3 regions of the Cellulomonas sp. P5_E12 genome follow, and region 1 is predicted to be linked to each of the others. Evidence: riboswitches for the same ligand, from Rfam matches in the RefSeq annotation. Region 1 holds a riboswitch; each other region holds the start of a gene.
The links. Region 1 has a riboswitch for S-adenosylmethionine ahead of ACXJKA_RS10335 (NADPH-dependent FMN reductase). Riboswitches for the same ligand answer to the same signal wherever they lie in the genome.
Positions count from the first base shown of each region.

Region 2: another riboswitch for S-adenosylmethionine. It lies ahead of ACXJKA_RS09430 (methylenetetrahydrofolate reductase); the one in region 1 lies ahead of ACXJKA_RS10335 (NADPH-dependent FMN reductase).
Region 3: another riboswitch for S-adenosylmethionine. It lies ahead of ACXJKA_RS02305 (aminotransferase class V-fold PLP-dependent enzyme); the one in region 1 lies ahead of ACXJKA_RS10335 (NADPH-dependent FMN reductase).

Region 1 is NZ_JBFUMP010000010.1:44,217-51,226, forward strand. Features, by position in the region: gene ACXJKA_RS10315 (AAA family ATPase) at 1-1,696, opposite strand, end outside; gene ACXJKA_RS10320 (tyrosine-protein phosphatase) at 1,832-2,629, opposite strand; gene ACXJKA_RS10325 (RNA polymerase sigma factor) at 2,642-3,853, opposite strand; gene ACXJKA_RS10330 (YciI family protein) at 3,843-4,229, opposite strand; SAM riboswitch class IV at 4,413-4,521, shown strand; gene ACXJKA_RS10335 (NADPH-dependent FMN reductase) at 4,538-5,077, shown strand; gene ACXJKA_RS10340 (flavin reductase family protein) at 5,074-5,619, shown strand; gene ACXJKA_RS10345 (LLM class flavin-dependent oxidoreductase) at 5,788-6,990, opposite strand; gene ACXJKA_RS10350 (FAD-dependent oxidoreductase) at 6,987-7,010, opposite strand, start outside.
Region 2 is NZ_JBFUMP010000009.1:11,638-18,647, forward strand. Features, by position in the region: gene ACXJKA_RS09405 (ABC transporter permease) at 1-395, opposite strand, end outside; gene ACXJKA_RS09410 (ATP-binding cassette domain-containing protein) at 395-1,309, opposite strand; gene ACXJKA_RS09415 (TetR/AcrR family transcriptional regulator C-terminal domain-containing protein) at 1,391-2,557, shown strand; gene ACXJKA_RS09420 (DNA-3-methyladenine glycosylase I) at 2,627-3,217, shown strand; gene ACXJKA_RS09425 (hypothetical protein) at 3,290-3,505, shown strand; SAM riboswitch class I at 3,628-3,724, shown strand; gene ACXJKA_RS09430 (methylenetetrahydrofolate reductase) at 3,792-4,829, shown strand; gene metE (5-methyltetrahydropteroyltriglutamate--homocysteine S-methyltransferase) at 4,833-7,010, shown strand, end outside.
Region 3 is NZ_JBFUMP010000002.1:191,997-199,006, forward strand. Features, by position in the region: gene ACXJKA_RS02295 (O-succinylhomoserine sulfhydrylase) at 1-769, opposite strand, end outside; gene ACXJKA_RS02300 (rhodanese-like domain-containing protein) at 829-1,242, opposite strand; SAM riboswitch class I at 1,253-1,353, opposite strand; SAM riboswitch class IV at 1,472-1,586, shown strand; gene ACXJKA_RS02305 (aminotransferase class V-fold PLP-dependent enzyme) at 1,632-3,026, shown strand; gene ACXJKA_RS02310 (YrdB family protein) at 3,200-3,568, shown strand; gene ACXJKA_RS02315 (fasciclin domain-containing protein) at 3,717-4,433, shown strand; gene ACXJKA_RS02320 (MaoC family dehydratase) at 4,488-5,357, opposite strand; gene ACXJKA_RS02325 (3-oxoacyl-ACP reductase) at 5,354-6,697, opposite strand; gene ACXJKA_RS02330 (acetyl-CoA C-acetyltransferase) at 6,700-7,010, opposite strand, start outside.

The sequences.
Region 1 (7,010 bases):
CCAGGTGGCGGTGCCGCGACAGCAGCCGGCGGACGGTGCTGCGAGCCTCGTCGAGCACGGCCTCGAGCTGGGCGCGGGCCTGCGCGTCGCTGAGCACGGCGGACACCAGGTCGTGCGGCGTCGCCGCGAAGGAGATCAGCGACCCGGTCATGCCGGCCGCACCGACCATCTGCGCGGCCGTGCGGGTGGCCGACGCGAGGTCCCCGGCGGGGCCCGTGCTGGTCTGCCCGAAGAACAGCTCCTCGGCCACCCAGCCACCCATCGCGATCTGCACGAGCGCCCGCAGGTCGTAGTGGGAGTGCGTCCAGACCTCCTCGCAGTCGTCGTGCGCGAGCAGGCCCAGCGCGTCGCCGCGCCGGACGATCGTGAGCACCTCCAGCGTGCGGTTCGGCGCCGCGAGCCAGGCCGTGACCGCGTGGCCGGCCTCGTGCGTCGCGATGAGCCGCTGCTCGGCCTCGGTGTACCGGACCGGCTGGCCGATGCCGACCATCTCCGTGATCCGCGCGTGCTCGACGTCGGCGAACGTCATGGCCAGCGACCCGCGGCGCAGCGCGTTGACCAGGGCCTCGTCCAGCAGGTGCTCGATCATCACCGGAGTCCAGCCGTTGGTGGCCGCCGCGAGCCTGTCGCGCAGCACCGGGTCGTCCAGCTCGGCGTCCGTCGAGCGGCGGGCCAGGAAGTGGTCGACGAGGGCGCGGCGGCCGACCGCGTCGGGGGTCGCGAACGTCAGCCGACGGTCGAAGCGCCCGGGCCGCAGCAGAGCCGGGTCGAGCGAGTCGGCGCGGTTGGTCGCGGCGATGAGCAGGATCGGCGCCTTGACGGGCTTGCGCTGCCACAGCTGCCTCGACGCGGGCAGCAGCAGGTTCGCGCGGGCGAGGAAGAAGTTGACGAACTTGTCCCCCGGCGTCGGCTCGTCGAACGACTGCATCTGCACGAGCAGCTCGTTGACGACGCCGCCGGTGCCCTCGCTGACGACGGCGTTCTTGACGACGCCTCCGAACGGTCGGACGTCGAACGCGCTCGCCGTCATCGACGACATGCCGCCGCGGCGGGTCGCGATGGCGTCGATCTCCTCGATGAACCCGATCGCCCCGCCCTCAGTGCGGGCCGCCTTGCGCAGCGCCTTGAAGTACGCGCGGATCTTCTTCGCGGTCGCGCCGTAGTACATCGACTGGAACGACGTCGCGGACACGAACAGGAACGGCACCCCCGCCTCGGCCGCCATGGCCTTGGCCGTCATGGTCTTGCCGGTGCCGGGCAGCCCCTCGAACAGCAGCCCGCGCCGGGGGGTGCCGCCCATCTGCTCGGCGAACTGGCGGTGCGTCTGGAACAGGTCGATCGACCGTCGCACGTCCTCCTTGACGGGGTCGATGCCGATGACGTCGTCCAGCCGGACGTCCACCTGCTCGGGCCGGTAGACCACGTGCGGCGACCGGGCGGAGCCCATCTGCGTGCCGACCAGGAGGAGCAGCAGGGCCGCGAAGAACAGCACCGGAACCAGCACCAACGGGTCGATCGTCGGCATCGGCGGGACCAGCGGCCTGTTCAGCAGAGAGCTCACGATGACGTACGCCTGCAGCGCGAGGATGACGGCGGCCGCCCGGTACACCCGCCGGCGGCGGACGCGGTCCCGCTCGAGGGCGATGTCGTGGGCGCCACGTCGGATGGGGGAGACGATCTCGTCGGCCACAGGCATGCCTTTCCCTCGGCGCCTGGGATCAGACGACGCTGCGTCGCGGGAGGTGCGATCAGCCCATCGTGGGTCCGGCCGGGCGAGTCGGCAACATCGGACATATCGGACCACCCGAACGGTCCAACCACGAGCCTTCCGTCACCCGTTCGAGCGAAGCGTCCGGCGGAGCGACTCGACCTCCACGTCGCCGAGGCCCAGAGCATCCCGCAGGTAGCCGTCGAACGACCCGAACTGCTCGCGCATCGCATCGAGCGCGGCCTGCAGGTACTCCGCGCGGACCTCCAGCAACGGCCGCAGCAGCTCGGGATCGCCGCCCGCGGCGGCAAGCTGCTGCAGCAGCGGGGCGAACGTCTCGCGGACCGCCGGGTTGACCGCGAGGAACTCGTCCATCGCGCCGGCCTCGTCGACGCCCGCCGCCAGCAGCAGGATCGTCGCCGCCCACCCGGTGCGGTCCTTGCCCGCGGTGCAGTGGAACAGGACCGGCGTGCGCGTGGGGTCGATGACGGTCCGCACGAGCCCGGCGTACGCGGTCCGGGCGGCGACGCCGACGACGAGGCGCCGATAGACGTCGATCATCTGGCCCGCGAGGTCGAGCTGCTCGAGGGCGTCCTCCGATCCGCCCTCGCCGAGCAGCGCCGGGAGCTGCGCCGCGGCCCCGCTGGGCAGGTCCGCGAGCGCGTCGAGCACCAGCAGCGTCGCGCCCGCCGGCAGCTGGTCCGGCCGGCCGGACCGCTCCTCGTCCGTGCGCAGGTCGACCACCGTGCGGATGGCGAGCCGGGCGAGCGCCGCATCCGTGGCCACCGCGGTGTCCGCGAGCTCGGCCGAGCGGTACGCCACGCCCGTCGCCACCGTGCCGCCGTCGGCGGCCGGCCGGCCTCCGATGTCGCGCAGGTTGGTCACGGCGGGCGACAGGAGAACGTGCTCGTCGAGGCTCACGGCGCCAGGCTCTCAACCGTGCCGCAGGCGCGCCACCTGCAGTCGCAGGTAGTCGCGCTCCGCGAGGCTGGTGGTCCGCCGCGACGCGAGCAGGAGCTGGTCGGCGGCCTCGTCGGGACGGCCGGCCCGCTCGAGCAGGTGCCCGCGGACGGAGGCCAGACGGTGGTGGCCGCCGAGCGGCTCCTCGAGCGTGGCCAGCAGCGCGAGGCCGGCCTCCGGTCCGCGGACCATCGCGAGCGCGACCGCGCGGTTGAGCGTGACCATCGGGTTGCCGGTCAGGCGCTCGAGCAGCCCGTACAGCGCGAGCAGCTGCGGCCAGTCGGTCTCGTCGGCGGTCGGCGCCTCGTCGTGCACCGCCGCGATCGCCGCCTGGAGCTGGTACTCGCCGACGGCGCCGCGCACCAGCGCGTCCTCCACCAGCGCGATCCCCTCGTCGATCATCGACCGGTCCCACAAGCCGCGGTCCTGGTCGGGCAGCGCGACCAGCTCGCCGTGCGGCCCTGTACGCGCGGGGCGGCGGGCGTCGGTGAGCAGGACGAGGGCGAGCAGGCCGGCCACCTCGGCGTCGTCGGGAAGGCTCGCGTGCAGGTCGCGCGTCAGTCGCAGGGCCTCCACCGAGAGGTCGGCGCGGGCCACCGACGTCCCCGTGCTGCTGGCGTAGCCCTCGTTGAACATCAGGTACAGCACCCGCAGCACGGCGCGGAGACGCTCGGCGTACTCGGCCGCGGACGGCATCCGGAACGGCCCGTCCAGCTCCCGCAGCGTGCGGCGCGCCCGGCTCAGGCGCTGCGCCATCGTCGTCTCCGGCACGACGAACGCCCGCGCGATCTCGGCCGTCGTCAGCCCGCCCACCGACCGCAGCGTCAGGGCGATCGCCGACGCCGGGCTGAGCGCGGGGTGGCAGCAGCCGAAGAGCAGGAGCAGGGAGTCGTCGGCCTGGAACGCGGATACGCCCTGGTCCATCGTCGCGACCAGCTCCTCGCGGCGCCGGCGCGCGTCCTCGCTGCGGTAGCGGTCGACCAGCTTGTGGTGCCCGACGACGACGAGCCACGCGTGCGGGTTGTCGGGCACGCCCGTGTCCGGCCACTGCGTCGTGGCGGCGAGCATTGCCTCCTGCAGGGCGTCCTCCGCGTCGGCCAGGTCCCCCGACCGCCGGACCAGCACGCCAAGGACCTGCGGCGCGAGCTCGCGCAGCAGGTCCTCGATGGCTCGGTCACTCGGCAGGGGAGGGTGCCTCCATCAGCGCGCGGACCTCGAACACCTGCTGGATCGGGACGCCGTCCGGCCCGGGTGCGGCCGACGCCCTCGCGGCGATCGCGATGGCCCGCGCCTCGTCCTCGACGTCCACCGTCCAGTAGCCCGCGAGGAACTCCTTCGACTCGGCGAACGGCCCGTCGACGATCACCGGCGCGGACACCCCGTCGCTCCGGACGAACTTCGCGGAGTCGGGCCAGGCGAGCCCCCGGCCGTCGACGAACTCGCCGCTCGCCACCAGCTCGGCGCCCAGGTCGTGCTGGAACTGGATGTGGCGCCGCACGTCCTGCGGCGCCCAGGTGTCGATGGGCGGGACGCCCTCGATGAAGTAGTTCATCAGCAGCATGTACTTCACGATGCACTCCCGTTCGTCGTGGCCCCCGTCGGGCCTCCCACCCAGTGGTCGGAGCCGGACGCAGGTCCTCGACACGCATCCTTGCCGCTCCGGGCGCCCCGCGCGATGTCCGTCATTCGGGATTCTCCGCCGAAGCCCTTGCCGGGCGGCCGCCCCTTGCTACAACTCCGCCCAGGTCACGAGCACCAGCGCGAAGCCCCGGCTCGCTGGTCAGCAACCCCTCCACGACGGGGTGCTCCGGGAGATGACCCGGCCGTACCGACCGGTGCGGCAAGCGTGCAGCGAGAAGGAGCTCCACCGTGGTCCACCAGCAAGGCACCGCAGGCAACGAGGACGTCGTCGCTCTCGTCGGCAACCCCAGGCCAGGGTCGCGCACCCTCGCCGCTGCCGTTCAGGTGGCGGACCGGCTCGCCGACGGCGCGGACGTCACCACGGTCGACCTGGCGACGATCGGCCACCAGCTCTTCACGGCCGACCGCTCGCTCCTCGACCCCGCCCTCGCCACCGTGTCGGGCGCCCGGCTGCTGGTCGTCGCGACGCCGATCTACAAGGCCACGTACACGGGGCTGCTGAAGTCGTTCCTCGACCTCTACGGCCCCGACGGACTCGCCGGGGTCGTCGCCGTCCCGCTCGTCGTCTCCGGCGGCCCGGCGCACCTGCTCGCCGGCGAGGTGCACCTGCGCCCCCTGCTCGTGGAGCTCGGCGCGACCGTCCCCACCCGGACGCTCGCCGTCACGGAGGCCGACCTCGCCGACCTCGACCCGGTCGTCGACCGCTGGCTCGAGCGCGCGTACGGCCCCCTGCGCGCCGCCCTCGACGTCGCGGCCCTGTCCGCATGACCGCCGAGATCCTGCGCAAGCTGGACGCCGACCTCGTGGAGCAGGACGAGCCGCAGCTGAGCCCGCAGGCCTACAAGGAGGTGTTCCGTCGGCACCCCGCGGGGGTGGCGGTGGTGACGCTGCTCGACGACGACGGCCGGCCCGTCGGGTTCACGGCGACCTCGGTCATCTCCGTGTCGGCCGAGCCGCCCCTGCTCGCGTTCTCGCTGGCGTCGACCTCGTCGTCGTGGCCCGCCCTGTCCCGCGCGCGCACGCTGGCGATCAGCTTCCTGTCGTCGGCCCAGGACGACGTGTCCGCGCGGTTCGCGACCAGCGGCATCGACCGGTTCGCGGCCGGCGGCTGGTCGGCGCTGGAGACCGGTGAGCCGGTGATCGACGAGGCCGTGTCCTGGCTGCGGGGTCGGGTCGTGCAGCGGGTGCCCGTGGGCGGCTCGTACCTGGTCTCGGTCCGCGCCCTCGCGCACTCCGTCGCCGACGACGCCCTCCCGCTCGTCTACCACGACCGCACGTACCACCGGATCGGCGACCACACGGCCGTCTGACCGTCGCAGAAGGTCCCCGGCGTCTCGATGCCGGGGGCCTTCTTCGCGTCTACGTCCGCACTCGTGCGGACCAGAACCCGCGTGAGTGCGGACGTCCTGGTGGGTGGCGCAACAACGTCCGCACTCGCGGGGGTCAGGGCCCCATCGAGTGCGGACGTTTGGTGGGGGCTAGCGGGAGGACGCGGCCACGCCGGCGCCCACGAGCTCGTCGTCGGCGAGGCCCCAGGCGCGGGCGAGCAGCTCGTACGAGCGGGCCGTGTCCGCAGGGTCGTGCGTGATCGTCGTGATCAGCAGCTCGTCGGCACCCGTCGCGCGCACAAGGGCGTCGAGGCCGCGCGCCACCGACTCCGCGTCGCCGACGATCCGCGTGTCGATCCGGTCGCGCAGCAGCGCGCGCTCCGCCTCGCCGCGCAGCTCCCACGGCGTCGTCGTGCCGGGCCGCGGGTACGGGATCGCGCCCGCGCCGCTGCGGATCGAGAGCACCCACTCCGCGAACGGGTCCCCCAGCTCGGCCGCGCGCTCCGAGGTCTCCGCGACGAGCACGTCGGCCGAGACGACGACGTACGGCTCGTCCAGCACGCCGGGCACGAAGGCCGCGCGGTACGCCTCGACGGTGTCCAGCACCGTCGCCGGGCTCACGTGGTAGTTCGCGGCCAGCGGCAGGCCCAGCTCGCCGGCCACGCGCGCGCTCTCCCCCGCGCTCGACGCGAGCACCCACAGGGCGAGGTCGGAACCTTCGACGGCGGGGTCGGTGACCACGCGGTCGCCGGCTCGGGCGGTCCCCGCCTGCAGCGCGAGGACCGTGGACAGCTCGTCCCGGAACGGCGCCGGCGTCCGGCCGGCGCCGAGGAACTCCAGGTGGGCGACGAACCGCGCGCGCAGCTCAGGGTCGGGGTCGGCGTAGTTGAGGGGCGGCGCGGCGGGCACCAGCAGCCCGTCGACCACGCGGTCCTCGGTCGCCGTCGACCGGACGCGCCCTGCTGTCGAGGCGGCCACGTCGGGCACGGCGGACTTGCTCGGCGGCGGGAACGACGCCCGGCCGAGCCCGAGGTCCACGCGCCCGGGGTGCAGGGCGGCGACGGTCCCGAACTGCTCGGCCGCGACGACAGGGCTGGTGGAACCGAGCAGCACGGCGGCGGACCCGACGCGGATGGTCGAGGTGGCACTCGCCGTCAGCGCGGCGAGCACGCCCGGCGTGGCCGACGCGACGCCCGGCGCCAGGTGGTGCTCGGCGTACCAGACCCGCCGGTACCCGAGCCGCTCGACCAGCTGCGCGCGGTCGACGGCGGACCGCAGGGCGTCGGCGCCGCTGCTCCCCTCCGGGACGGGCGCGAGGTCGAGCACGGACAGGGGCACGGCACGGCGGGTCATCGGATCTCCTGCAGGGCGGG
Region 2 (7,010 bases), on a different contig from region 1:
ATCACGAGAGCGGTGGAGACCGCGTTGCGCACCATGCTCGCGACCACGTGCCCGGTGAGCACGCCGGTGGGCCGTATGGGCAGGGAACGGAACCGGTCGATGATGCCGCCGGTCATGTCGCTGGCGACCTCCACGGCGGTGTTGGCGGAGCCGTACCCGGCCGTGAGCAGGATGATGCCCGGCACCACCCAGTCGACGTAGGCGCCGCCGGTGTCGATGGCGCCGCCGAACACATAGACGAACATCAGCAGCAGGGCCAGCGGCAGGATCACCGCCATCAGCACGGTGTCCATCTGGCGCAGGGACCGGCGCAGGCACCGGCCGATGAGCGCGGACGTGTCGTGCCACGTCCAGCCGAGGGCGGGCACCGCTGTGGGTGCGGTGAGCGTGGTCATCAGTACTCCCGGGAGGCGACGAGGGCGGGCGTGGTGGTCTCGGGCGCGGTGGGCTGGCCCGTCAGGGTGAGGAAGACGTCGTCGAGCGTGGGGGAGCGGACCTCCCAGGTGTCGACGGTGACGCCGCGGTCCTCGATGCCGGCGAGGATCCGGCGCACGTCCGGCACGGAGCCGTCGGTGAGGATGCGCTCCTCCGACCCGTCCTTGAGGTGGAGCTCGACGTGCGCCGAGCCGACGGCCCGCTTGAGCTCGCGCGCCGTGCCGTCCGCGATCACGCGACCGCGGTCCATGACGGCGATCCGGTCGGCCAGCTGGTCGGCCTCCTCGAGGTACTGCGTCGTGAGCAGCACGGTGGTGCCCTCGGCGACGACCTCACGGATGACGTCCCACAGGTCGTTGCGGCTGCGCGGGTCGAGGCCCGTCGTCGGCTCGTCGAGGAACACGACCTGCGGCCTGGCCAGGAGGCCGACCGCGAGGTCGAGCCGCCGCCGCATGCCGCCGGAGTAGGTCTTGACCACCCGCTTGCCGGCGTCGGTCAGGTCGAAGAGCTCGAGCAGCTCCGCGCTGCGGGTGCGCACCTCCGAGCGGCCCAGGTGCGCGAGCTTCGCCATGAGGTGCATGTTCTCGACGCCCGTGAGCAGGTCGTCGACCGCCGCGAACTGGCCGGTGAGGCTGATCGCCGCCCGCACCTGCTCGGCCTGCCGGACCACGTCCTTGCCGACGACGTGCGCCGTGCCGCCATCGGGCCGCAGCAGCGTGGACAGGATGCGCACGGTCGTGGTCTTGCCGGCGCCGTTGGGGCCGAGGAGCGCGAGCACCTCGCCCCGAGCGACGTCGAGGTCGACGCCGTCGAGCACGGTCAGGTCGCCGTAGGACTTGCGCAGCCCCCGGGCGACGACAACAGGAGCGGTCATCGCGATCTCGCCTTCTGTGTATGTCGTAAACTGTGTGTGTACTTCATACACACTTGTAGGATCGACCGTCAAGGAGGTGTCGTGGACAACGACGACGAGACGCGTGCGGCCGAGGCGCTGCGCCGCGACCGCGAGAAGGCCGAGCGCGCCGAGGCCAAGGAGGCGGACCGGCTGCGCCGCGAGCTGGAGAAGGCCGACCGCGACGCCGAGCGCGCCGCGCAGAAGGAGGCCGAGCGCTCCCGCAAGGACGCCGAACGGCTCGTGCGCGAGCGCCTGAGGGCCGAGCAGGACCTGGCCAAGGAGGCCGAGCGGCTGCGCAACGAGCGCGAGCGCGAGGCGCAGCAGGCGGTCAAGGAGGCCGCGCGGCAGCTCCGCGAGGCCGAGAAGGCCCAGCGCGCGGCAGCCCTGGCCCAGCAGAAGGCGGCACGCGCGGCCGAGAAGGCGCGGAGGCAGGCCGTGCGGGTCGCGGGATCCCAGGGTCCACCCGTCGAGCTGCCCCCCGGCATCGCCGTGCTGTGGCGCACGCCGGTCGAGGGCCGGCCGGGTCCGCGCCCCAGCCTGACGCTCGAGCAGATCGCCGATGCGGGGATCGCGCTGGCGGACGCCGAGGGCATCGACGCCGTCTCCATGGCCCGGCTGGCCGAGTCCCTCGGCTTCACGACGATGTCGCTGTACCGGTACGTGTCCTCCAAGGACGAGGTGCTGGCCCTCATGTCCGACCGCGCCGCCGGGCGCCCGCCCGTCCTCGGGCCGGACGTGGGCGGTTGGCGCGAGCGGCTCGAGCTGATCCTCGCCATCCAGCAGCCGATCCTGCGCGCGCACCCGTGGCTGGCGCGCACGACCACCGTGCTGCACGCGGTGGGGCCCGGACGGCTCGCGTGGATGGAGGGGATGCTCTCCGCCCTCGAGGACACGCCCCTGTCCGAGCGGCAGAAGGTCGGCGCGATCGGCCTGCTGGCCACGCACGCCCTGGACCAGCTGCGCGTGACCGAGGAGCTGACCGACAGCAGGCGCACGGCGGCCGTGGGTGCGGCGGACGGCGCCGACGAGTCCCCCGACCTGGGCGCCCTCCTCGGCGTCCTGGCGTCGCCGTCCGCGCACCCCGCGCTGCTCAGGGCGGTCGACGAGGGCGCGTTCTCGTTCGGTCCGGACGACCGAGCCGACGACGGCGACAGCCTCGACTTCGGGACCGTCCTCATCCTCGACGGCATCGAGCGCCTCATCGCGCTCGCGAGCCCGGCGTCCTGAGCCGCCCACAGACCCCGGCATGCACAGTGGCGCCGCGTCTGTGTCGGCGGTCGCGGGCAGACTCGACGCATGACCTCGCCCGACGTCCCGCGCACCGGCCGCTGCTTCGGCGACGGCAACCCCCTCTACGAGCGGTACCACGACGAGGAGTGGGGGGTGCCCGTCCACGGTGAGCACGCGCTCTTCGAGCGGTTCGCGCTCGAGGGCTTCCAGTCCGGCCTCGCCTGGATCACGGTGCTGCGTAAGCGGCCGGCCTTCCGCGCGGCGTTCGCCGGGTTCGACCCGGAGGTCGTCGCGGGGTTCGGCGACGACGACGTCGCGCGACTCATGGCCGACGCGGGCATCGTGCGCAACCGCGCCAAGATCGAGGCGACCATCGCCAACGGGCGCGCACTACGTGAGCTGCACGCCGCGGGGGGCACCCTGGACGAGGTCCTGTGGTCGCACGCGCCKGACCGGACCACCCACGTCCGGCCCGTGACCTGGGCCGACGTCCCGGCGCAGACGACCGAGTCCCGTGCGCTCGCCACCCAGCTCAAGTCGCTCGGCTTCCGGTTCGTCGGTCCCGTCACTGCGTACGCCGCCATGCAGGCCTGCGGAGTCGTCGACGACCACCTCGCCACGTGCCCGTCGGCCACGCCCCGTCACCCGTCGGGGTGAGCACTACTCCTGCCGGGTGACGCTGCCATGCGGGTCTCGGAACCGGGTGTGACGCGGACTACAGTGCGGGCCATGACGGAGATGCCCGACGACGACGCACGGCGCGATGCCGAGCGCGCGGCGGCGGAGGCTCTCGCGGACAACGTTGTCCCCGACGCTCGCATCCTCGCGGCCGTGCAGGACGGGCTGCTGTCCGTCCCCGCGGGCTCACCGAACTCGTGGTTCGACGTGCCGTCGCAGCGCAGTCGCATGCAGCCGGGGACCCTGTTCCCTCGCCGCCAGCACTGACGCGGTCCCGCCCCGGCCACCCGCGCTCCCGCCGTTCCGGCCCGGACGGCCAACCCCGGACACCCACGTCTCATAGGTCGAGCAAGGTTGCCCAGCATGTGATCGCCGGTCTACCATCGCGCCTACCATCCAGAGCGGCCGAGAGACCTGGCTCGACGACGCCGCAGCAACCCCCCTCCCCGCCGAGGGTGTGGGTGCTTCCGCCAGGGACGATGGAGTGAGCGATGTCCCCGCAGACCACGTGTCCCCGCACCGCACCGGTGCCGACCACCGGACCGGTCGCGCCGTGAGCGCGGCCGCCGTGGAACCGCGCACCCCCGGGCTGCACGCTGCGCCGGCGACCCGCCCGCAGACCGCGAACGACCGCCCCACCATCTCGTTCGAGCTCTTCCCGCCGCGCAACCCCGATGCGGCGCCGCGCCTGTGGGCCACCATCCGGGCGCTCGAGTCCGTCCACCCGGACTTCGTCTCCGTCACGTACGGCGCGTCGGGCAAGACCCGTGTCACCACGCGTGCGCTGGTCCGCCGGCTGCTGCGCGAGACGACGCTCAACCCGATCGCCCACCTGACCTGCGTCGGTACGTCCCGCGCGGAGATCACGGAGATCGTCGGAGAGTTCCTCGACGAGGGCCTGCGGTCGTTCCTCGCGCTGCGCGGCGACCCGCCCACCGAGCAGAGCGACTGGGAGGCGCACCCCGACGGTCTGCAGACGGCCGGCGAGCTGGTCGAGCTGCTGCGAGACATCGAGGCCCAGCGCTGCGCGGACAGCCCGTCGCAGGCGGTCCGGGCGCGGGTGCGACCGCTGTCCGTCGCGGTCGCGGCGTTCCCCCGTGGCAACCACGCCACCGGCGGCACACGCGCCCAGGACGTCGCCTCGCTCCTGGCCAAGCAGCAGGCCGGCGCCGACTTCGCGATCACGCAGGTGTTCTTCGACGCGGACGACTACCTGGGTATCGTGGCGGAGGCCCGCGAGGCCGGCGTGACCATCCCGATCATCCCGGGCATCATCCCGACCACGGACCCGGCCCGCCTGCTGCGGGTGCAGGAGCTGACCGGCGTCCCGGTGCCGGGCAGGCTCCTGGACCTGCTGGGCTCGGCCGACGACGAGCTCGACCGCCACCGCCGGGGGATCCGCGCGAGCGTCGACCTGGTCAACGGCGTCCTGGACGGCGGAGCACCCGGCGTCCACCTGTACACGTTCAACCAGCACCATGCCGCACTTGACCTGCTCGAGGGTGCACACCTCGACGGCGGAGCTCGGACAGCTCCCGACCTGGCCGGATGGCCGCAGGACACGGCACCCGCCCGACCCCCGAGGGACTGAACAATGAGCGAGACCCGCCCGAACTTCCCCGCGAGCTCCGTGCTCGGCTACCCCCGCATCGGCCCGCGCCGCGAGCTCAAGAAGGCCCTCGAGGCGTTCTGGGCCGGCCGCACCAGCGCCGACGAGGTCGAGGCGACCGCCGCCGGCCTGCGCAAGCGCACCCGCACGCGCCTGGCCGAGCTGGGCCTGGCCACCGACGTGCCGGCGATCCCGAGCGCGTTCTCCTTCTACGACCACGTGCTCGACGCGACCGCCGTGGTGGGTGCCGTGCCGGCCCGCTTCGCGGACGTCGTCGGCGCCGACGGCGCCCTCGACCTGGCGGGGTACTCGACCGTGGCCCGCGGCCGCGGCGACGACCTGCCGCTCGAGATGACCAAGTGGTTCGACACCAACTACCACTACCTGGTCCCCGAGATCGGCCCGGAGACGGTCTTCCGCTACGCGAGCAACCGCCCCGTGCGCGAGTTCACGGAGGCGCTGGCGGACGGCGTGCTCACGCGTCCGGTCATCGTCGGCCCTGTCACCTACCTCGCGCTGGCCAAGGCCACCGAGGACGCGCCCCAGGGCTTCGCGCCGATCGACCGCCTGGCCGACCTGCTGCCCGTCTACGCCGAGCTGCTGACGGACCTCGCCGCCGCCGGTGCCACCTGGGTACAGCTCGAAGAGCCCGCCCTGGTCTCCGACTCGATCGCCGTGCCCGCCGAGCAGCTGCTCGCCTCCGTCATCGAGGCGTACCGCGCGCTCGCCACCGACCTGGCCCGCCCGGACCGCCCGGCCATCCTCGTCGCGGCGCCCTACGGCGACCTCGGCGCGGCGTTCCCCGTGCTCGCCGCCACGGACGTCGAGGCCATCGGCATCGACTTGGTCCGCGGCCACGCGCCCACGGAGAAGGTCCCGGGCCTGGAGAGCAAGACGCTGGTCGCCGGCGTGATCGACGGCCACAACATCTGGCGTGCGGACCTGGACGCGAAGCTGCAGATCCTCGAGCAGCTCGAGGGTCTCGGCGCCGCCGCGGTCACGGTCGGCACCTCGACGTCGCTGTTCCACGTCCCGCACACGCTCGAGGACGAGCCGAAGCTCGACGCCACGCTGAAGACCTGGCTCGCGTTCGCCGACGAGAAGGTCGTCGAGGTCGTCACCCTGGCCGAGGGCCTGACCGAGGGTCGCGAGGCCATCCACGAGCAGCTGCTCGCCGCGACCGATGCGGCGACCTCGCGCCGCACGGCTCCCGGCGTCGTCAACCCGGCCGTCCGCGACCGCGTGGCCGCGCTCGACGAGGCCGCGTTCAGCCGCGGCTCCTTCGACGAGCGCAAGGCCGCCCAGGCGGCCCGGCTCAACCTTCCGCCGCTGCCGACGACGTCCATCGGCTCGTTCCCGCAGACCACCGAGATCCGCACGGCCCGCGCCGCGTTCGGCAAGGGCGAGCTGACCGAGGAGCAGTACGACGACGAGATGAAGGCGGAGATCCGCCGGGTCGTCGAGCTGCAGGAGAGGATCGGCTTCGACGTGCTGGTGCACGGCGAGCCCGAGCGCAACGACATGGTCCAGTACTTCGCGGAGAACCTCGACGGGTTCGCCGTCACGCAGAACGGCTGGGTCCAGTCGTACGGCTCGCGCTGCACCCGTCCCTCCATCCTGTGGGGCGACGTGTCGCGGCCGAAGCCGATCACGGTCGAGTGGTCGTCCTACACGCAGTCGCTGACCGAGAAGCCGGTCAAGGGCATGCTCACGGGTCCGGTCACCATCCTCGCGTGGTCGTTCGTCCGCGACGACCAGCCGCTCGGCGACACCGCCAACCAGGTCGGCCTGGCCCTGCGCGACGAGATCGCCGACCTCGAGGCCGCCGGCATCGCCGTCATCCAGGTGGACGAGCCCGCGCTGCGCGAGCTGCTGCCCCTGCGGGTCGAGGACCACCCCGCGTACCTCGACTGGTCGGTCCGCTCCTTCCGGCTGTCCACGGCCGGCGTCCGCCCCGACACGCAGATCCACACGCACCTGTGCTACTCGGAGTTCGGCGAGATCATCGGCGCGATCGACGGCCTCGACGCGGACGTGACGTCGATCGAGGCAGCCCGCTCGAAGATGGAGATCCTCGGCGACATCTCGGCGGCCGGCTACCCACGCGGCATCGGCCCGGGCGTCTACGACATCCACTCGCCCCGCGTGCCCAGCGAGGCCGAG
Region 3 (7,010 bases), on a different contig from region 1:
CGCGCAGCGACAGCGTCTCGAGGCCCTTGAGCAGCACCCACGCGTTGAACGCCGACAGCGACGGCCCGGTGTTCCGGATGAGCGTCTGCACGGGACCGTGCACGTACTCGTCGGTGCCCAGGATCGCGCCGCCGAGCACGCGCCCCTGCCCGTCGATGTGCTTGGTCGCGGAGTACACGATGACATCCGCCCCGAGCTCGAGCGGGCGGGAGAGCACGGGCGTGGCGAAGACGTTGTCGACGATCACGGTCGCGCCCGCGGCGTGCGCGAGCCGGCTGACCGCCGCGATGTCGACCAGGTCCTGCATCGGGTTGGACGGCGTCTCGAAGAACACCACGTCCGCCGGCGTCGACAGCGCCTCCTCCCACTGCGACAGGTCGTGGCCGTCGACGTAGTCGGTGCGCACGCCCCACTTGGCCAGGATCTCCTCGAAGATCACGACCGTGGACCCGAAGAGCGCCCGCGCAGACACGATGCGCGACCCCGACTGCACGATCGCGGCGATGGACGTGAAGACGGCGGACATGCCGGACGCGGTGGCGTACGCGGCCTCCGCACCCTCGAGCAGGCGCAGCCGCTCCTCGAACGTGGACACCGTGGGGTTGCCGTAGCGCGAGTAGAGGAACCGGTCGGCCTCGCCGGCGAAGGCGGCCTCGGCCTCGGCGGCCGCGTCGTAGACGTAGCCCTGCGTGAGGAACAGCGCCTCGGAGGTCTCCTGGAACTGCGAGCGCACCAGCCCGCCGCGCACGGCGAGGGTGTCGGGCCGCAGGTCGGTGCGCGGGGTGCGGCGGTCGTCCCAGTCGCCGGGGCCGGGGACGCGGCGGGGGCTCACGCCTGCCGCCAGGGCAGACCGGCGGCACGCCAGCCGGAGTGGCCGCGGTGGCCGTCCGCGCCGACGTCGCCCTCGAATCCCTCGAGCACGTTGTAGGCCGGACCGAGCCCCGCCGACGTCGCGGCCTGCGCGGCGGCGACCGAGCGCACGCCCGAGCGGCACAGGAAGACGACCGGCCGGCCGGCCGTGACGCCGGCGTCGGCCAGCTGCTTGAGGAACTGCGGGTTGGGCCGTCCCGACGGGTACGACACCCACTCGACGAGCGCCGAGCGGCCGTCGATCTGGGCGGGGTCGGCGATGCCGACGTAGCGCCACTCGGCGTCGGTCCGCACGTCGACGAGCACAGCGGTCTCGTCGGTCGTGAGGAGGTCCCAGGCCTGCTGGGGGGTCAGGTCGCCGGCGTAGCTCATGCAGATCCTCGTCTCATCGGTCCTGGCGGTAGCACCCTCGGCCGGGCACAAGGTGCCCGCGGGTTGCTGCGGCGTCGTCGAGCCAGATCTCTCGGCCGCTCTGGATGGTGCCGGTGATGCTACGCGCGGCGGCACCGTCGCTCCAAGTAGTGGACAAGGTGTCCCGGCAGGCGAGACGAACCGCGCGGTGCGTTGACAGGCGCCTTGGGCTGCCGCGACCCTCGTTGCAGGTCATGAGCGCCAGCGTCAAGCCCCGGCTCGCTGGCCGGCAACCCTCCTCCGCGGTGGGGTGCCCCGGGTGACGACCTGGCCGCGTCCCGTCCGGGACCCGGCAAGCGCGGGGTTCCACCTGTCGTAGGTGTCCCCCCGGAACGTGTCGGAGGACTTCCATGACCATCATCGCCGAGCGCGCCTCGTGTGCCTCCGTCGACGAGGTGAGCGCGCTGCTCCCGGTCGTCGGCGGCACCACCACCGTCCCGCTGGTCGACGGCACCCAGCGCGTCTACGCCAACCTCGACTACGCCGCCAGCGCCCCCGCGCTCGAGGCCGTCGCGACGCGTGTGACCGAGGTGCTGCCGCTGTACGCGTCCGTGCACCGCGGTGCCGGGTACCTGTCGCAGGTGTCCACCGCGCTGTACGAGTCCGCGCGGGAGACCATCGCGCGGTTCGTCGACGCGCGTCCCGACGACGTCGCGATCATCACCCGCAACACCACGGACTCGCTCAACCTCCTGGCCGGCGTCGTGCCGGACGGCGGTCGCGTGCTCGTGCTGGACGTCGAGCACCACGCCAACCTGCTGCCCTGGGTGCAGTCGACGGAGCGCCACGGCAACCGGACGACGATCCTGCCCATCAAGGACACCGTGGCCGCGACGCTCGACGCCCTGCGCGCCGAGCTCGCCCGCCAGCCGTACGCGCTGGTCACGATCACGGGCGCGTCCAACGTGACGGGGGAGGCGCTGCCGATCGACGAGGTCGTCGCGCTCGCCCACGCCGAGGGCGCCCGCGTGGCCGTCGACGGCGCCCAGCTGGTGCCGCACCGCGGCTTCTCGCTGGCGGCGACCGACGCCGACTACGTGGCGTTCTCGGGCCACAAGACGTACGCACCGTTCGGCGCGGGGGCCCTGGTCGGCCGCCGCGACTGGCTGGACACGGGCACTCCGTACCTCGCAGGGGGAGGTGCGGTGCGCGACGTGCGGACCGATCGGACCGTCTGGCAGCCGGCGCCCGCACGGCACGAGGCGGGTTCGCCCAACGTGCTCGGGGCGATCGCCCTGGCCGAGGCGTGCGACCAGCTGGCGGCCCTCCCCGCCGGCGCCCTCGCCGCTCACGAGGAGGCCCTCCGGGCGCGCCTCGTCGAAGGACTGTCGCGCATCGACGGCGTCGAGATCGCGCGCATCTGGCCCGACTCCGCGGCCCCCGTCGGCGTCCTCACGTTCACCGTGCCGGACCACGACCCGGGCCTGGTCGCGGCCTACCTCGCCGCCGAGCACGGCATCGGCGTGCGCGACGGCCGGTTCTGCGCCCACCCCCTCCTCGCGCACCTCGGTGCGTCGGGCGGCGCCATCCGGGCGTCCGTGGGCGTCGGCACGACGAGCGAGGCGGTCGATCGGCTGGTCGTGGCCCTCACCGCGTACCTCGCCACGGGCCCCCGCGTCCGCTACGAGGTGATCGACGGCTGCTGGGCCGTGGTCGACGACACCCGTCCGCTGCTCGCCGTGCACGGCCTCGACCACCTGGCCGCGACGGCCGCGGCCGCCTGCGGCCCGGCCCTGGACGACTGACCGAACCGGCCGCTGCCGCCCGACCGCCCAGCTCGCCTCCGCGCGTCGAACTCGTTGGTCCGCGTCGAGCTCGTTGGTCGAAACCGGCGAGCTGGACTGCGACCCGCTAGCTCGACGCCAACCCGCGAGTTCGCTGTCCTAGGTCTGTGCCGCCAGTCCGACAGGATGGCCCGATGAGTGCCGCACCTGGGGACCGACACTCCGTCGGGTTGCTCGGCGTGCTCGGCTTCCTCTGCGAGCTCGTGATGATCGGGCTGCTGGCGGTGGCCGGGTGGCGGCTGGGGACGAGCACCGCCCTCTCGGTCGCGCTCGCGGTGGTGCTCCCCGCCGTGGCGATCGCGATCTGGGCCCGCTGGATGGCGCCGGCCTCAGGGCACCGGCTCCGGCGCGGGCCGCGCGTGGCCGCGCAGACGGCGCTGTTCATCGCGGTCGGCACGGTCTGCATCTACGCCGGGCTGACCACCTGGGGGATCGTCTTCAGCGTCGTCGCGTCGGCAGTCTTCGCAGGAGCGAGGGACGCCGATGCCCCGCGACGGATCTGACCTGACCCGCTACGAGGCTCGACCGGCATGATCCGCCGGCGACGTCGCGAGTGTTGCGACGAGTTGCGAGGCACGCTTCGTCGCAGACCCACGACGTCACGATCCCGACTGCATCCGGGCGCCGCCTGACCGGCGAAGAGGAGGCAGGGTGCCCACCGGTGCCCGCGCGGTGCGGCGCTCCGGCGTCGGCCGCGACCGTCGTCCGCAGGAGCTCACCATGAGGATCCGTCGCACGCTCTCCGTCCTTGCCGTCGCAGGTGTCGTCGCCGGCGGGGGACTCGCCCTCGCACCCGCGGCCAGCGCCGCAGCCCCGCCCACTGGCACGTCGAGCCTGGCGGCCCTGCTGGCGTCGGACGGCGACACGTTCGACCGCAACTGGCGCGACTTCGACATCCTCGACCAGGCCGTCGGCGCGGTCCTCGCCGCGAAGCCGTCGAGCCCGGTGGCCGTCCTCGCGGACGGCACGGTCCCGCTGACGGCGTTCCTGCCGAACGACCGCGCCTTCCAGTACCTCGCCAAGGACCTGACGCACCGCTGGTACGGCAGCGAGCAGGAGGTCCTCACGGCGCTCGCGGGCGCGGTCGGCATCGATGCCATCGAGCAGGTGCTGCTGTACCACGTGGTCCCGGGCGCGACGATCGACTCCGGCACTGCGCTGGCCAGCGACAACGCGGTGCTCACGACCGCCCAGGGCGGCACGTTCACGGTCGACGTGATCTCGAAGCGGTTCGGCATCGTGCAGCTGCGCGACCAGGACCGCAACGACCTGAACCCGTTCCTGATCCCGGGCAAGCTCGACCTCAACAAGGGCAACGTGCAGATCGCGCACGCGATCACGTTCGTCCTGCGCCCCGCGGACCTCTGAGACGCACGGACTCTGCAGGATCCGGCGCGGCGAGCCCGGATCCTGCAGGGTCCTTCAGGCCAGAGGCGTGACCGTTCCCGTCAGGTGCGGCTTGCCGCTGCGGGCGTCCCAGCCGGCGAACGTGAACCCGTCGGACGGTGACCCGGCGATCCGGACGGTCACCGTCCCGGGCAGGAGCACGGGCTTGACGAAGTCGACGGACCAGTCGAACGCGTCGCCGCGGCCTGCGCCCACGTCGGCGAGGGCGCGGGAGGCCGTGTACATGCCGTGCGCGATGGCCCGGGGGAACCCGAGGGCCTTGGCGGACAGCGCCGACAGGTGGATCGGGTTGCGGTCGCCCGACACCGCCGCGTACCGCCGCCCGATGTCGCCGTCGAGCGTCCAGCGGCCGGTGGGCGTCGGCGGGACGAAGGTCGGGGCGTCGTCGGCGGCCGAACCCTCCAGGTGCACCCCGCGCGCCAGGTAGGTGGAGACCCCGCGCCAGGCGAGCGTGCCGTCGACCGACACCTCGGTCACCAGGTCGACCTGCGTGCCCGACCGGTGGGGGCGCAGGTCGGCGGCCGACGCGCGGACGTCGACCACGTCGGACAGGGACAGCGGCCGCCGCTGCGAGACCCGGTTGGCCACGTGCACCAGGCCGACGAGCGGCAGCGGAAAGTCGGACCGGGCCATGAGCGCCGTGGCCACCGGGAACGCCAGGACGTGCACGAACCCGGCCGGCAGCTGGTCGGAGGCGGACTCGCCCAGCAGGTGCTGGTAGTCCGTCAGGCGCTCGGACGACGCCTGCACCCCGCGGACCACGTACGAGACCCCGGGCAGGGTCGACGGCCCGGACCGCACCCGACGGGCCACGGCGAGCCCGGCCCCGCGGGCGTACAGCCCGCCGAGCCCCGGTACCTCGGGCAGGACGACGGTCGTCGTCACTGGCCGACCATGTTCTGCCCGCACACGCGCAGCACGCGCCCGACCACCCCGCCGGCGGCGGGGGAGGCCAGGAACGCCACGGTCTCGGCGACGTCGACCGGCTGCCCGCCCTGCTGCAGCGAGTTCAGCCGGCGCGCCACCTGCCGCGTGACGGCGGGGATGCGCGCGGTCATCTCGGTCTCGATGAACCCGGGCGCCACCGCGTTGGCGGTGCCGCCGAAGGCCGCGAGCAGGGGCGCGGTCGCGCGGACCATGCCGATGACGCCGCCCTTGGACGCCGCGTAGTTGGTCTGCCCGCGGTTGCCTGCGATGCCCGAGGTCGACGCCAGCGACACGATCCGCGGGGCGTCCGTGAAGTCGCCGGACGTCAGCAGCGCCTCGTTGATCCGCAGCTGCGACGCGATGTTCACGGCGAGCACCGAGTCCCACTTGTCCGACGACATGTTGGCCAGCAGCTTGTCGCGCGTGATTCCGGCGTTGTGCACGACGACGTCCAGCCGACCGTGCCGCTGCAGCGCGTGCTCCAGCAGCCGCTCGCCGGCGTCCGCCGCCGTGACGTCGAGCTGCAGCGCCGTGCCGCGCACCCGGTTGGCGACCGCGACCAGCTGCTCGCCCGCCGCCGGCACGTCGACCGCGATGACGGTGGCTCCGTCGCGGGCCAGGGTGTCGGCGATCGAGGCACCGATGCCCCGCGCGGCGCCGGTGACGACGGCGACCCGGCCGGCCAGCGGCTTCTCCCAGTCGTCGGGCAGCGCGCCGGCAGCGGAGTCGACCGCCAGCAGCTGTCCGTCGACGAATGCGGACTTGGTCGACAGGAAGAACCGCAGGGCGCCGAGCACCGAGGGGGCCGTGACCGCCACGTCGTCGGCGAGCACGACGCCGTTGCCGGTGGACCCGCCCCGCAGCTCCTTGGCCAGCGACCGCAGCAGACCGTCGACGCCCTGCCGCGCGGCGGCGACCGCGGGGGCGTCATCGGCACCCGCGGCGCGAGAGACCGTGACCACGCGGGCGCCGCGCGGCAGCGACTTGAGCACCGCGCCGGCGGCCATCACCGGCTCGGCCAGCTGGTCGGGGTGCGTCAGCTCGGTGAGCGCGAGGACCACCGCGGCGTACCGGGTGCCGGGTGTGGCGTGCCGGTGCACGTCCAGGTCCCAGTCGTTCGACAGGACGCCGGACAAGGCCGCGGACTCGGAGCCGCGACCGAGCACCAGCACGGCCCCGGCGACCAGCGGCTGCCCGGGCTCGTAGCGCCGCAGGGGTGCGGGCTGCGGCAGCCCGAGCTGCTGGGCGATCTTCTTGGTGAACCCGCTGTTGACCAGGTTGAGGTAGGTGTCGCTCATGGTCAGGCCGCCTCGAGGATCGCGGTGAGGCCCAGTCCGCCGGCCGCGCAGACGGACACGAGCGCGCGGACCGGTGCGTCGGACCCGGAGGCCGCCTTCCGTCGGTGCAGCTCCTTGCTCACGGTCGCGATGATCCGCCCGCCGGTCGCGGCGAAGGGGTGCCCGGCGGCGAGCGACGAGCCGTGCACGTTGAGCTTCGCGCGGTCGACGGTGCCGAACGGCCCGTCGAGCCCGAGCCGCGTGCGCCCGAACTCCTCCGACTCCCACGCCGCGAGCGTGGTCAGCACGGTCGCCGCGAAGGCCTCGTGGATCT